Regions from separate parts of the Glutamicibacter sp. NPDC088483 genome, predicted to be linked through region 2. Evidence: predicted binding sites of a transcription regulator. Region 2 holds the regulator's gene; the other holds the start of a gene.

Region 1 (7,662 bases), on a different contig from region 2:
GCGCCACCACACCGGCAGGAGGTTCGTGTTTCTTGCGGTAAATGATTGCCTATTCCGAACTTTCAACAAGTACTTCCTCCCGTACGGGCACTTTCCCCAGAGGCTGCATCACTATCGCCCATCGGGAACTTCGCCTCCAGCGCGTCCTGCGTAGACTGGAGAGAAGCGAATTACCAATCCCGCCGATCAGCCATTTCTAAGGAACTGCACCACACTCATGGCCTCACGTAAACCAGCCAAGAAGAAGCCTGCCCAGGGTCATCCAGCCCGCCGTTCCGGCGCCAGCAGCGTGCCTTTTGAATCCGAAGTGCGCCAAGCTCTTCAGCCATTCAAGTCCTCGCTCTTCCGCCACTTCCACGAAGAGGGCCAGGCAGCCAGCGAGACCCGCGCAGCGCTCGAAGGGCTCACTACCCTGCTGACCGTGCATGCCCAGTTGCGCCAGAGCGTTGACGTCAAAACCCTGGATCCGACGATTCTGGGTGAACAGCTGGGCCACTTGACGTCGCTGGGCAAGGAAGTTTCGGAAGCCAGCGCTGCGATCCTCAAGCATTACCTGACTTTCCTGGGCACGACCGCTAATTTCGGCGGAAGCGTGGATGACTTCAAGCAGACTTTCGAATTCCTCTCCCGCATGGCTGGCGATTCACCCATCGTGGCACCCTATCTCGAAGATGATGAGGCCAACGGCAGCCTCGAAGCGATGCCCTTCGTTTTTGCGGCTCGCGAGTTGATCAACTGGGTTGGCGAAGGCAAGCCGACCACCCCAGCTGGCGTACTCACCGGCGATACGCTGCAGGATGCGGCCAGCGCGCTGGGCCTGTTCGTCAAGGTCGATGAATCCGCCGGCGTTCCAGAGGATGCCCAGTGGGAGCCGGAAGACGGCACTGCCGTTTCTTCGCTAGCCGACATTCCACGCCTATCGGCATACTGGGACGCCCTGATCGGCACGGCCATGCTGCGCTACCAGGAACCGAACGCAACCCCAACCGAGTCGCTCAGCGATGCGCTGCTGGCATCCAGCGGACAAGGCGCCCGCTTGGTCAAGGAGCTGATTGCAGAGGTTCTCTACTCGCACATCCTGATCAACACCTTGGAGCAGCCGGGCAAGGCGCAGATCGCCGAGATGGTGGCCGGCGTGTTGAGCAATGCCGCATCATCGACACCGCCACGTGCCGAGTTCGCGTTGCAAGTTCCGACCGAAGATGACCTTCCCGCCGAGCAGCATCACCTGATTGCCAGCCTTGAGGAGGTTGTCCCCCAGGTCGAGTCCCTGCTGCGCGTCTTTGAACGCGAAGGCCTTGTCGAGATTAATGACGAGATCACGATTCCTGTGGTCTTGCGCTCTTCACTGGAACGAGCGCTGGCCAAGGTTTCTGATCATGTTTTGAAAGACACCCAAGAGGCAGAGGCTTCCGAGGCTTAACCACCAGCAACGGCAAAGGGTGCGAGAACTAATTCGAGTTCTCGCACCCTTTGCCGTTGATTCATCGACTAGCCGATGCGCGTGGCCAGCTCGGCGTCGTGCCACGGCAGGCGATCGAACCATGGGCCCCGCTTGGTTCGCCGGCCTTCACGGCCAAAGAATCTGCGGTTGCTTCTGCGTTGATCGCAGCATCTGCCGTCTTGCTATCAAAGCCGCCCTTAGGCTCCACGGCCAGGCCTTATTGTTGCCAAACAACCGTATCTGTCTGGGTACTCATGCGCTCTCGCTTCCCAGACAGGAAATGCTCTCCATAGGCGCAACACCCCGCCACGCAGGCCCATTCCGACCTGAGGTGTGAGGCAGAACGCAGAAACACGGGCTGGGTTTAAGTTATAAAAGGTACGTTGCATTACTGACAGACAACGGCGTGCGATGGGGGCACAGCGCCGATGAAAGATCAGTCCGTTTACGCAATGCAACGTACCTTTTAATCACCCTCGGATCCTTAGTGATGCCACTCGCAAAACACCACCAAGTACCTTCCCGGTGATCGGTCTTCACCGATACATGTCTAACTTATCGCGTCCTGCGAAAATCCGAAATCATACTTTAGTAGGAGGGTAGGGGTCAGAACGGGATGCTTGCGCGCAGTGCCCAAACACCGTTTTCGGAACTGGTTGCAAACTTTCCACCAAATGCACGCATCCTGTCACCCATGCCAATCAGGCCTGTCCCGCCTTCGGGCAACCCACTCGCCTTCTTGTCGAAATTCCCCATCTGATTAGTAATTTCCAGGATGCCCTCTGCCCCTTGGACCGTGAGTTCGAAGGTGCACTTCCCGCCCAAGGCACCGTGCTTTATCACATTTGTTGTACCTTCTTGCATGACCCGATAAATCGCAGTCTGTGCAGAACGGGGTAATTCGGAAATTTTCTCGTCAGTGGTGGAGCTCACCTCGAAATTTGCCTCTTTTAGCCTCTGAACGAAAAGTTCTGCACCCTGAAGCGCGTAAACAGTAGTAGCGGCCGGCTTATCAATGCCCTGGGACGAGGGATCTGCCATGGTCCCATCAGCCCTCAGGACATTGAGCATCAGGCGTAAATCGTGCAAAGTCTCAGTACTCAGTTTGGCGATGACATCCAGAGCTTCGAGGGCCTTCTGACCATCGTTTGCGAACTTCGCGGCCTTCGACTGCATGGCCACGACCGTGATGTCATGCGCGACAATATCGTGCAGATCCCGGGCAATGTTCTTTCGCTCCCGGTCGACAGCAAGACGAGTCTGCTCTTTGACCGTATGCATTTGCCGAAGAGCGAGCTCGTTCTTCTCGCGCAGCAAGTAAATATTCCTCGTTAAGAAGAACGCCATCGCCGTCAACGGGGCAATCCCGACAAGCAGAACCGCGTCTTGCCCGGACTGGATGCCGAACTGCACCATCCACGCTGCGGACAAGGTTAGGAATAAGGCCCTAACGCTCATGGCACTGGCCGTAGCTGCCAGCGCCGAAAAAATCATGAATGAAACGACAGTCCAGAAGAACAAGGCGCCGTCCGTGAGGAAGAAATAGGCAACTGCCACAAACAATCCGACGGATACGGCAACCCAGCGAAGACCAAGCGCAAGAATTGCGCACAGTCCTACGCCGAGCAACGCGCCTCGAACCGAAATATCCGACGAACCACTAAATCCGTCTTCCAGCAGAGTCACGAACTCACTACTGGAAACCGCGATCAGAACCGCAATACCAGTCCAAACAATGACACCCCGACCAGCGAAGAGCTTGGTCAGGGTGTCCTTTAGTCGTCCAGTCATATGCCGAATAATTCCCGGCTCAGATGATCAAGTCAAATAAACCGCGTTATGGGCAGGCGACGCCGTAGCGTTTGCAGAACCACTCCGAGAAGGCTGAGCCAAAGCCAGCAGGAGTAGCAACGTTGCCACTGCTGGAGACTGGAGAGCTCGCGGCAGATGCAGGAGCTGCCACGGCGGTCAATGGTGCCAGAACTAATGCTGCTACGGCCAGCATTTTCAAACCCTTCATAACAAACTCCACATCAGATCAACTTATATACTTTCAGGTGAACAGGCCAACATGAGGCCACCCGCATCGAATCAGAGGAATCAGATGGAACAAATAAAGGTCCTTATTGTCGATGATGAACCTCTAATTCGGCATGCGTTGGGCACAATCCTAGCAACAGACCCCGGAATTGTAACGGTTAATTCTGTTGAAAATGGACAGGCCGCCGTCGAGTATTGCAGCGGCAATCAAGTGGACGTTGTGCTCATGGATTTGCAGATGCCGATAATGGACGGGGTTAGCGCTACTAAAGCAATCAAATCTGCCGAAGACAGCCCCTCCGTGCTTGCCATTACCGCCTTTTCTTCTGACGACTACCTGGTTCCGGTACTGACCGCTGGGGCCAGCGGATACTTGGTAAAAGACTCTGAACCAGATGAAATTATTCATGCGATCCATGCCGTTCACCAAGGAACTGCAGCCATTTCCCCGTCGGTTTCTTCTGATCTAGTTTCTGCGGTTCGCGAAGCTTACCGGGATAATTCCCAAGACATTCAAGAACTGGCCTATGACTTGGGAATTACCAATCGGGAATTCGAGATTCTAAAACTGCTCGCACGCGGGCTAAACAATACCGAGATTTCAAGAACTCTGACTATTTCCGAAACTACGGTTAAAACCCATATGGCGAAGATTTTCGTTAAGCTGAATGTTCGCGATCGGGTCCAGGCTCTGGTTGCGGCCGCGCGTATGGGCCTTATCGAAATCCCCAAAGACTAGCGCCTGCTTTCCAGCTATTAGTGTGAAGTCAACCTCTTTGACACCTTGCCCGGCTGGTTCGGGAATATCTGCGCGCCATATGCGTTGAACATGAGCATAGACCGCTCAAGTTTCTATTAGGAGGCTCACTTGCCAGCATTTTTCGGCGCACCGTCAGATGGCTCGTTTGAGGAATTCCTCTCTCGATTCCTGTCTTCACGTGCTCAGGCAGCACGTCCCATCGACCTCACGCGCCTGCTTTCCGCCCGCACCCACGAAGCGGTAGCCACCGCGGCAGCGATTTCCCAGGAGCATGGCCACGACGAGATTGATTCCCTGCACCTCCTGATGGCTCTGCTGCGCACCGAACCAGTCGGCGAGCACCTGACCGCCATGGGTATCGACATCGAGGCTTTGAGTGCAGATGCCATCGCGCGCATGCCCAAGTCCCAGGAGAAGGGCGAGAAGCCATCCCACCTATCGTCGGCAGCTCAGCGCAGCCTCTTTGACGCCTATCAGGTTGCTCGTAACTACGGTTCGACCTACATCGACCCTGATCATCTTTTCCTGGCCTTCGTTTTCAACCCGGAATCTCCGGTCAGCCAGCTCCTGGCGCAGCACGGCATCACCGGCCAGTCTTTGCAGCAAGCCGCCATGGAGCAGGCCCAGCGTGGCCAAAACGATGCCCAGAACCAGTCCGATTCCGAGTCCGACGTGTCCATGCTCGAACGCTACGGAACCGATCTGACCCTGCTGGCCTCCGACGGCCAGATTGATCCGGTGATCGGACGCAAGGAGGAACTGGATCAGGTTATTGAAATCCTGGCCCGTCGCACCAAGAACAACCCTGTGCTGATTGGCGAGGCAGGCGTGGGCAAGACCGCCATTGCCGAAGGACTGGCCCGCGCCATCATCGATGACCAGGTACCAGCCCAACTGCGCAATGCAGCCCTGATCTCCATTGATCTTCCGGGCATGCTCGCCGGAACCCGCTACCGCGGAGATTTCGAGCAGCGGCTCACCGGCCTGCTCGACGAGGTAGCCGCAGCCGAAGGGCAGGTGCTGATATTCATCGATGAGATGCATCTGCTGGTCGGTGCAGGCTCTGGCGAGTCCGGCAATATGGACGCCGCAAATATCCTCAAGCCGCGTTTGGCGCGTGGCGAGCTGCACATGATCGGCGCCACTACGCTCGATGAGTTCCGCAAGGTGGAGAAGGACAGCGCGCTGGCTCGGCGCTTCGGCAAGGTTACTGTCGCCGAGCCGTCGGAGGAAACGGCGCTGGCCATTTTGGACGGCCTGCGCGAATCCTACGAGGATCACCACCAGGTGCAGTACACCCCCGAAGCGCTCAAGGCCGCGGTGACGCTCTCTGCCCGCTACTTGAACGACCGCCAGCTTCCTGACAAGGCCATCGACTTGATCGATATCGCCGGTGCCCGGCGGTCCATCGCTGCTGGAGATGCCGAGGATGTGCAGTCCCTGCGTGCCGAATTGGTAGACGCCGAGCGTGAGAAGTCACGCGCTATCGGCGAGGAACGATTCGAAGAAGCTGGCGCATGGCGTGACCACATCGTGGAAATGACCGCGCGCATCAAGGCTGCTGAGGAGGCCGGCGATGCAGGGGTCACCCGGGTAGTGGATGAGAAGCAGATTTCGGAAGTGATCTCCCGATCCACCGGCATCCCCACCTCGCGCATCTCGGGAGATGACAAGGCACGCTTGGCTTCGCTGGAAGATTCCCTGCATGCTTCGGTCATCGGCCAGCACGATGCCGTTGCCGCTGTGGCACGCGCCGTGCGTCGCAACCGTACCGGAATGTCGCCAGCAGGTCGCCCCATCGGCTCGTTCCTTTTCCTGGGTCCCACCGGCGTCGGAAAGACCGAACTGGCCAAGGCCCTGGCTGCAAACCTCTTCGGTTCGGCCGAATCGCTGGTTCGCGTCGATATGAGCGAATACGGTGAGAAGCACACCGTGGCGCGCCTGATTGGCGCACCTCCGGGGTACATCGGCCATGACGAGCCCGGCCAGCTGACCGAGAAGATCCGCCGCAACCCGTACTCGGTCGTGCTGCTCGATGAAATCGAGAAGGCCCACCCGGACGTGTTCAACGTGCTGCTGCAGGTACTCGATGACGGCCGGTTGACCGACTCAGCCGGGCGCACTGTCGATTTCTCCAACACGCTGATCCTGATGACCAGCAACCTGGGCGGCGAGTACTTGGCCAACAAGGCCGGAAACTTCGGTTTCACCTCCGCCAATGCCACCAGCGAGGCTGGAGAAATCCGGGCCAAGGTCATGGGCAAGGTACGCGAGTTCATGCGCCCAGAGTTCCTGAACCGGCTGGACGAGGTACTGCTGTTCTCCAAGCTCTCGCAGTCCGAGATTGGCCAGATCGTCAAGCTGGTCATCGCCGAGACCGAAGCTCGCTTGGTGGACCAGGAGCTGAAGCTGGAGGTGAGCGACGCTGCCGTGCAGTGGCTGGCAAACGAAGGCTACGACCCCGAGTTCGGCGCTCGCCCGCTGCGCCGGCTGGTACAGCGCAAGGTACAGGATGCCATTGCCGACCTGCTGATCAGTGATTCGCTTGCCGCTGGTGACACCGTTTCGGTGGACTATGCCGCTGGCATGCTGAAGGTGCAGAAGAAAGTCGAGATGCCGACTCCACCTGCTCACAACGAGCACGCGCCAAACTACTTCGATAGCTAGGCCGGCATAGCCCATAAAGGGGCTTGCCTGCTCGGGACTTCCGTCCCGGCCAAGCAAGCCCCTTTTCTTCACTTAGAAAGTGCGCTAGTCAGCTGCAGAAATGCAGTCAACCTCTAGCTAAGCAGGAAGACTCCCGGTACCTTTGACTGCATGGCGAACATTGGAATGATCACCCTTGATGCCCTTGACGAGAAAGCTGCCTCGGCTTGGTGGAGGGCTGTTCTGGGCGGGAAATATCTGGGCCAGTACCCGGGGTTCACCATGATCAGCGTCCCTGGCTTCAGCGCGAGGTTGGGGTTCCAAAAAGTTGATGAGATCACTGCCGGCAAGAACCGGGTTCATCTCGACTTGGAAGCAAGCACGAGCCGCGAGCAGGAAGTCGCCCGTTGCATAGCCGCTGGCGCAACACGCGTTGAGGACCACACCGAAGATCCCACTTTTGGCTGGACCATTATGCGCGATCCTTACGGAATCGTCTTTTGCATTTCCGACCCACACGAGGACTGAGGACATGTCGCTGTTCGCCAGGAAATCATCGGAGGCTTCGACCCACCGGGTGCAGATCCATTTTGCCCAGCCGATGACCGAACGCCTGCGCAAAGATCATGAGGCGGGCCTGCTCGATACATTGTTGCCCAAATACAAGTCTTCCGGAACCATCATCAGCGCCAAGACCACATTGGACGCGGCCGAGGAGCCGATCTCCAGCGACATTAACCTTGAAGTGGCCACCCCCGAACCGAAGAAGCTG
Region 2 (7,662 bases):
AAAAGCAAAATAGGCGATGGGGCCAAGGAAATTGATCATGCTGGCCGCTGCCCATGCCGGCTTTGGACCCTTGACTTGTTCGGCAGGGCGCTTGTACAAATCCCGCAGTGCCGCAACCATCAAGGTCAGCTCGGCAATTGCCGCAGAGGCGACCGCGATCTTTCCGCCCGGTGGCAGATCCTGGAACTTGCGCTTCGTTTCCATGAGGTGGCTCCTAGCTGCCGCTTTTCCCGCCCGCTGGAAGCGTTGAAAGCGGATGAATGAAAAATTTTTTCAGGACGGGAATTATTCTCTCACCACAGCAGTTGAAATGAGCAGAACGCAAAGTTGAGTCACCTTCGCTCAAGTTGATTTGACAGTCGAAAGCGGCTGAGTAAACTTGAGTGCAGAACGCTCAATGAGGATAAATGTCCTCAGCGTTAGTACTTTCAACCAAGGCAAAGGAGAGCCATTATGTCGCGTGCCGTAGGTATCGACCTAGGAACCACCAACTCCGTCGTTTCCGTGCTCGAAGGTGGTGAGCCAACCGTTATCGCAAACGCGGAAGGCAACCGCACTACCCCGTCGATCGTTGCTTTCTCGAAGAGCGGCGAAGTCCTGGTTGGCGATATCGCCAAGCGCCAGGCCGTCAACAACATCGACCGCACCATCGCATCGGTCAAGCGCCACATGGGTACCGACTGGACCATTGACGTTGACGAGAAGAAGTACACCGCTCAGGAAATCTCGGCTCGTACCCTGATGAAGCTGAAGAACGACGCTGAGTCGTACCTGGGCGAGAAGGTCACCGACGCGGTGATCACCGTTCCTGCATACTTCAACGACGCAGAGCGCCAGGCCACCAAGGAAGCTGGCGAGATCGCCGGCCTGAACGTCCTGCGCATCGTCAACGAGCCAACCGCAGCTGCGCTGGCTTACGGCCTGGAAAAGGGCCAGGAAGACGAGCTCATCCTGGTCTTCGACCTCGGTGGCGGCACCTTCGACGTTTCCCTGCTGGAAGTCGGCAAGGACGACGACGGCTTCTCGACCATCCAGGTCCGCTCCACCGCAGGCGACAACCGCCTGGGCGGCGACGACTGGGATCAGCGCATCGTGGATTGGCTGCTGGCCCAGGCCAAGGCCAAGGGCGCGGACCTGTCCAAGGACAAGATTGCGCTGCAGCGCCTGAAGGAATCTGCTGAGCAGGCCAAGAAGGAACTGTCCTCGGCTACCAGCACCAACATCTCGCTGCAGTACCTCTCGGTGACCCCGGAAGGCCCAGTGCACCTGGACGAGCACCTCTCGCGTGCCAAGTTCCAGGACCTGACCAAGGACCTGCTGGAGCGCACCCGCAAGCCATTCAACGACGTCATCGCCGAGGCAGGCGTCAAGGTTTCGGACATCGCCCACGTGATCCTGGTTGGCGGTTCTACCCGCATGCCAGCCGTTGCTGAACTGGTCAAGGACCTGGCCGGCAAGGAAGCGAACAAGGGCGTGAACCCAGATGAGGTTGTCGCCGTGGGCGCAGCGCTGCAGGCAGGCGTGCTGAAGGGCGAGCGCAAGGACGTTCTGCTCATCGACGTCACCCCACTGTCCCTGGGTATTGAGACCAAGGGCGGCGTGATGACCAAGCTGATCGAGCGCAACACCGCGATCCCGACCAAGCGTTCGGAGACCTTCACCACCGCCGAGGACAACCAGCCTTCGGTATCCATCCAGGTCTTCCAGGGCGAGCGCGAGTTCACCCGCGACAACAAGGCGCTGGGCACCTTCGAGCTGACCGGTATCGCACCGGCTCCTCGTGGCATTCCGCAGGTTGAGGTCACCTTCGACATCGACGCCAATGGCATCGTGCACGTATCCGCCAAGGACAAGGGCACCGGCACCGAGCAGTCGATGACCATCACCGGTGGTTCCTCGCTGTCCAAGGAAGACATCGAGCGCATGGTCCAGGAAGCTGAAGCACACGCCGAAGAGGACAAGGCACGCCGCGAGGCCGCTGAGACCCGTAACGCCGCTGAGCAGGCTGCCTACTCCGTAGACAAGCTGATCAAGGACAACGAAGACAAGCTGCCTGAAGAGGTCAAGACCGAGGTCCAGGCTGACGTCGACGCCCTGAAGGCTGCCCTGGAGAAGCAGGACAACGACGACGAGGTCAAGGCCGCGTTCGAGAAGCTGCAGGCATCGCAGACCAAGCTGGGCGAGGCAATCTACGCCAACGCGCAGGCCGAGGGCGCCCAGGCTCCTGAGGGCGAGCAGGCACCGAACGCTGATGAAGACATCGTCGACGCCGAGGTCATCGACGAAGACGAAGCCGACAAGAAGTAAGGAGTTTAGGAATATGTCCGAGGCAAAGGACCAGAACGAGAACTCCGGCCAGGAGCCGGAGAACCAGCCAGAGGCCGCCAACGAGCAGCCAACCGCTGACGCCCTGGGTCAGGCCGAGGCGATCCTGAACGAAGCTGCTGCTGGCGCTGAAGCCGATTCGGCGCAGCCGGAAGAGGCCGGTGCGGTGGAAACCGAACTGCGCAACGACCTGCTGCGCCTGCAGGCCGAATACGTCAACTACCGCAAGCGCGTGGAACGCGACCGGGCCGTAGCGCGTGAAAACGCCGTGCAGTCCGTGCTCAACACCCTGCTTCCGGTGCTTGACGACATCGATGCGGCACGAGCCCACGGCGACCTCGCCGACGGCCCGTTCGCATCGATCGCCAACAAGCTGGATGGAATTCTGGCTCAGCATGGCCTGGAGCGCATCAACGAGGCCGGCGTGGAATTCGACCCGAACATCCACGAAGCCCTGCTTCGCCAGGCTGTTGACGAGATTCCAGCCGACCACGTGGGACAGGTGCTGCGCACCGGTTACCGCAAGGGAACCATCATCCTGCGTGCAGCTCAGGTGCTGGTAGCAACCGGCGAATAGCCACGAATAGCACAATCGATACTGCCCACTGCCGAGTCTTCGACAGTGGGCAGTGTCGAATTGGCACTGAAAGGATGGGGCCCTGATGGCAAGTCAGGACTGGATCGAAAAAGACTTTTACGCCATTCTGGGCGTCTCCAAGGACGCCAGCGAGGCGGACATCAAGAAGGCGTACCGCAAGCTTGCGCGCAAGTACCACCCGGATACCAACCAGGGTGATGCGGCCGCTGAAAAGAAATTCAAGGACATCTCCGAAGCCAACTCGGTGCTTTCGGACAAGGAAGAGCGCGAGCAGTACGACGCGATCCGTGCCATGGGCGGCGGAGCGCGATTCTCTGCTGGTGGCGGACCGGGCGGCCCCGGCGGGCAAGCCGGCTTCGAGGACATCTTCTCCAACCTCTTCGGAGGCGGCGGAGCGGGCCCACGTGGCCGCGGCGGGCAGCCGGACTTCTCCGACCTCTTCGGTGGTGGCGGCGGTTTCGGTGGCGGCGGCTTCGGCCAGAGCGCACCACCGCGCAAGGGTGCTGACCGCACGGCGAGCACCACGATTTCCTTCTCCGGATCAATTAAGGGCACCACCATTGGCCTGCGCGAGCAGAATGGCGAGGTCATTGACGTGCGCATACCGGCGGGCATCAAGGATGGCCAGTCGGTGCGCGTGCGCGGCAAGGGCCAGCCTGGTGCTGCCGGCAACGGCGACCTGCTGGTCAAGGTCAAGGTCAGCGAGCACCCGTTCTTCAAGCGCGAAGAGAACAACATCCGCATCCACGTGCCGGTGACCTTCGCTGAAGCGGTGCTTGGAGCAAAGATCCACGTACCGACCCTGGACGGGGATTCCGTTGCGGTGAAGGTTCCCGCTGGATCCAACTCCGGGCGCACCTTGCGTCTGAAGGGCCGCGGCGTGAAGACCTCCAAGGCCACCGGCGATCTGCTGATCGTCCTGGATGTCGCGATTCCGCAGAACCTCTCGGATGCTGCAAAGAAGGCCGTGGAGGACTTCGCATCAGCCACCGAGGGCGAGGATCCACGAGTGGATTTGGCTGCCAAAGCCAAGCTCTGAACCCAATAGGCTGTCTTCCCTGCCCCCTCATCGAATTGGCTGGGCAGGGAAGATAGACTCGAAGTCAATAGGGACCGAATCCAAGGTCCTTGCAGAAAGGTGGTAGAAGCAACGTGAACGGGGAGTACCTGCGACCTGTCTTCGTCATTTCCGTCGCCGCGCAACTTGCAGACATGCATCCGCAGACGCTGCGCCAGTATGACCGCATTGGTTTGGTTTCGCCCAGCCGCCAGAGCGGAAAGCAACGCCGCTACTCGCAGCGCGACGTATCGCTGTTGCGCCAGGTGCAGGCCTTGAGCAAGGAAGGCGTCTCGCTCGAGGGCATCAAGCGCATCCTGGACCTGCAAGATCAAGTCGCCTATCTGCAAACCGAAGTCAATGGGCTTCGCCAAGAACTTTCCGCCGTACGCCAGGGCCAATCTCGCATCTTCGCTGCGGGTACCGCTGGAGGCGACATCGTTTCGTTGGCTAGGGGCATGCGCCCTGAACGCCGTGAACCGACCGTGACGCTGTTTACCGCGCGCCGCGCTATCGGACGCTAGATCCGTCCGTGCCGGGCCAAGCGCGCTTCCAATTGGGTGCGCACGGCAGGCCATTCGTGCGGGAGTATTGAGAACACCACCGTATCGCGCAGGGTACCGCTCTTTGGATCATATTTGTGATTGCGCAGCACGCCATCCTGCTTGGCGCCGAGCCGTGCAATCGCGGCGCGTGAAGCGGCATTGTGCCAGTGCGTGCAGAAAGCCACTGAATAGCAATCCAGTTCCTCGAAAGCCCGGCGCAGCAGCATGAACTTGGCAGCTGGATTGATCCCGGTGCCTTGGGCTGGCATGGCCAGGAACGTTGAGCCGATTTCCACGCGGTGATTTGCCGCGTCGATATTCAAGTAAGTCGTGGCCCCCACCGCTTTGCCGGTGGACAGGTCGATGATCGCAAAGGGAGCCATCTCGCCAGTTTCCTGCAATGCCAAGCGGCGCTGGATATCCAAGCGCTTGGATTCGGCCGATGGAGTGGTGGCAAACCACGCTTCATCCAACTGGCCGTTGGCTGCGAGCTGGATCAGATCCGGGGCGTGGTCCATTGACAATTGTTCTAGCCGCACCCCGGCATAGTCCATTCTCGGAGCTTGGGCGTAGTGCAGACTTTGCGCAGAAGAAGAGGCCATGGAATCCATCCTATGGATTCCATGGCCTCTTCAATGCTTTATTTCGGCGACTAGCCGATGCGGGTGTATGCCAGATCGAAGACCAGACGACCAGCCTTGAGCGCCTTGCCTTCGAAGCTGGTCAGGATCCGGCGCTCGAAACGCGGGGCCCAGCCACCCTGGGCATCGGTGAATTCTGGCTCGGGGTCGAAGCCTTCCATGCCCTCGCGGCGCACCTTAGTCAGGTTGCTCTCAGTGCCGGACAGATTGCCATGATGCTGGTTCTCGAAGTCCGGATGGGCTTCGAGGACTTCGCGCATTTGCTCGGCGTAGTTGGACCAGTCGGTGGCCAAGCGCAGGGTGCCTCCCGGCTTGAGCACGCGGGAGACCTTGTCGAGGAACGAGGCCTTGATTAGGCGACGCTTATGGTGGCGCGGCTTGTGCCATGGATCTGAGAAGAAGATCCAGATCTCATCGGCGCTGTTCTCGTCCAGCATGACATCCAGAACCTCTGGTGCATTGGCCTGCACTGCGCGGACGTTGGTGATGCCGAAAGACTCGACCTTCAGCATCAGCTGGGCCAGGCCCGGACGGTAGACCTCAACGGCGAGGTAGTTGCGCTCGGGATCATCTTTGGCGGCGTTGGCGATGCATTCGCCCAGGCCGGTGCCGATCTCCACGATCAGCGGTGCGGTGCGTCCGAAAGCCTCGGCAGGATCGAGCTGGAAGTCATCGGCAACCGAAGTGTCGGCGATCTTGCGGGGCGGCTCAATGACGTACTGATCGGCATTGCGCTCCCAGGCGCTGGCACGGCGGCCCTGCAGGCGGTTGCCGCGGCGCACGAAGGATACCGGCTCGGCACGGAAAAGGTCTGGGTTCCTAGGGGCAGTGCCGTGGGCTGGGCGCTGCTGCTCGCTCGATTCGCTCATGATGATTAATCCTAGCCGAGCAAGCTGCTTCGATGCTTGCCGAACGGTAGGGGATTGGACACCCCTAGAAGAAAATCGGGGGGATCCCCGATGGAGTAAAACAGGCAAAAGACAGAGAATATAACCATGACTGATTTAGTGCGCGGTATTCTCAACATTATTTGGCTGCTTTTCGGCGGCCTGTGGCTGGCCTTGGGCTACGTGTTGGCGGGCATCATCTGCTGCGTGCTGATCGTGACCATTCCATTCGGCATCGCCTCGTTCCGCATTGCCGGCTATGCGCTGTGGCCGTTTGGCCGCACCGTGGTCGACAACGGCCCGGTAGGCGCGTTCTCCACCCTGGGCAACATCATCTGGATCATTTTTGCTGGTATCTGGATTGCCGTGGGGCACGTGGTAACCGCGATCCCGATGTTCATTTCGATTATCGGCATCCCGCTGGGTATCGCAAACTTGAAGATGATCCCGGTTTCCTTGATGCCTCTGGGCAAGGTCATTGTGCCTTCGGACTATTTCATCGGCGGTGTTCGCCGCTAGGCAGCACCAAGACAGCGAATGGCTGCCAACCCTTGATGGGGTTGGCAGCCATTCGCTTTATGTACGAACCTGATCAGCTCTTGAGGTACTCATCGTGCTGGCGGTGCGCTTCGGCGACCTCGACACGGATCTTGTCCACGTCCTTGGCCTTGTCGCGGTACTTCTTTTCCATGCTTTTCACATACGCTTCTTCCTCCACCAAGGCGCGGTAGATGCGTTCGCGTTCGACCGCGTCCGAGGTGTAGCTCAGGTCGTTGTAGCTGTTGGCATGGCGGCGCAGGTTGCCGATGGCAGTCTGGGCCTTGCCTGCCTTGCTGAACAGCGAAGCGAGAATTGTCAGCAACAGGACGCCGATAATGACGCTCAGCGACAGGCCGGTGCTGATTTCAATGACCATCACGTGTTCGCCATCGTTGATGAATGGCAAGTTGTTCTCGTGCAGTGCATGCAGGATCAGCTTCACGCCGATGAATGCCAGGATTGCTGCCAACCCGTAGGACAGGTAGATCAAGCGGTCCAGCAATCCGTCGAGCAGGAAGTAGAGCTGGCGCAGTCCCATGAGCGAGAAGGCGGTAGCCGTGAACACGATGTAGACGTTCTGGGTGAGTCCGAAGATCGCAGGGATGGAATCCAGAGCGAAGAGAATATCGGTACCGCCGATGGCCACCATGACCAGCAGCATCGGAGTCAGGACCTTCTTGCCATCGATCTTGGTGAACAGCTTGTCGCCGTCATAGTTGTCGGTAGTGTGGAATAGCTTCTTGGCAATCCGGATGATGAAGTTGTTGGCCTCATCGGATTCGTCATCCTTCTTCAGCAGGTTGCCTGCGGTCAACAGCAGGATCAGGCCGAACAGGTAGAAGACCCAAGCGAACTGGTTGATCAGCGCCGCGCCGACAAAGATGAAGGCGGTACGTGCGATCAGCGAGAAGACGATGCCGAAGAGCAGGACTTTCTGCTGGTCTTCGCGGGGTACGCGGAAGCTGGCGATGATTATCAGGAAGACGAACAGGTTGTCGACCGACAGGGCCTTCTCGGTAATGTAGCCGGCAAAGTACTCGGCACCCATGTCGATTCCGCCGAAGACCAG

The links. Region 2 encodes HspR, which represses chaperone genes until heat shock. Its sites were predicted from a motif close to AAGTTGAGTCNNNNNGACTCAACTT; they were not measured.
Region 1: ACIP6G_RS15630 (ATP-dependent Clp protease ATP-binding subunit) is a predicted target of HspR. The motif match lies at 4,311-4,335, and genes of this name have one in related genera.

Annotation. Positions count from the first base shown of each region.
Region 1 covers NZ_JBIVMP010000007.1:185,746-193,407, reverse strand. Annotated here, with positions in the region: gene ACIP6G_RS15645 (hypothetical protein) at 218-1,423, shown strand; gene ACIP6G_RS15640 (histidine kinase) at 2,051-3,235, opposite strand; gene ACIP6G_RS15635 (response regulator transcription factor) at 3,549-4,223, shown strand; gene ACIP6G_RS15630 (ATP-dependent Clp protease ATP-binding subunit) at 4,353-6,911, shown strand; gene ACIP6G_RS15625 (VOC family protein) at 7,062-7,418, shown strand; gene ACIP6G_RS15620 (hypothetical protein) at 7,423-7,662, shown strand, end outside.
Region 2 covers NZ_JBIVMP010000001.1:736,383-744,044, reverse strand. Annotated here, with positions in the region: gene ACIP6G_RS03615 (PLD nuclease N-terminal domain-containing protein) at 1-204, opposite strand, end outside; gene dnaK (molecular chaperone DnaK) at 454-2,307, shown strand; gene ACIP6G_RS03605 (nucleotide exchange factor GrpE) at 2,321-2,902, shown strand; gene ACIP6G_RS03600 (DnaJ C-terminal domain-containing protein) at 2,988-3,962, shown strand; gene ACIP6G_RS03595 (heat shock protein transcriptional repressor HspR) at 4,076-4,504, shown strand; gene ACIP6G_RS03590 (GNAT family protein) at 4,501-5,127, opposite strand; gene trmB (tRNA (guanosine(46)-N7)-methyltransferase TrmB) at 5,178-6,035, opposite strand; gene ACIP6G_RS03580 (YccF domain-containing protein) at 6,162-6,572, shown strand; gene ACIP6G_RS03575 (TerC family protein) at 6,646-7,662, opposite strand, start outside.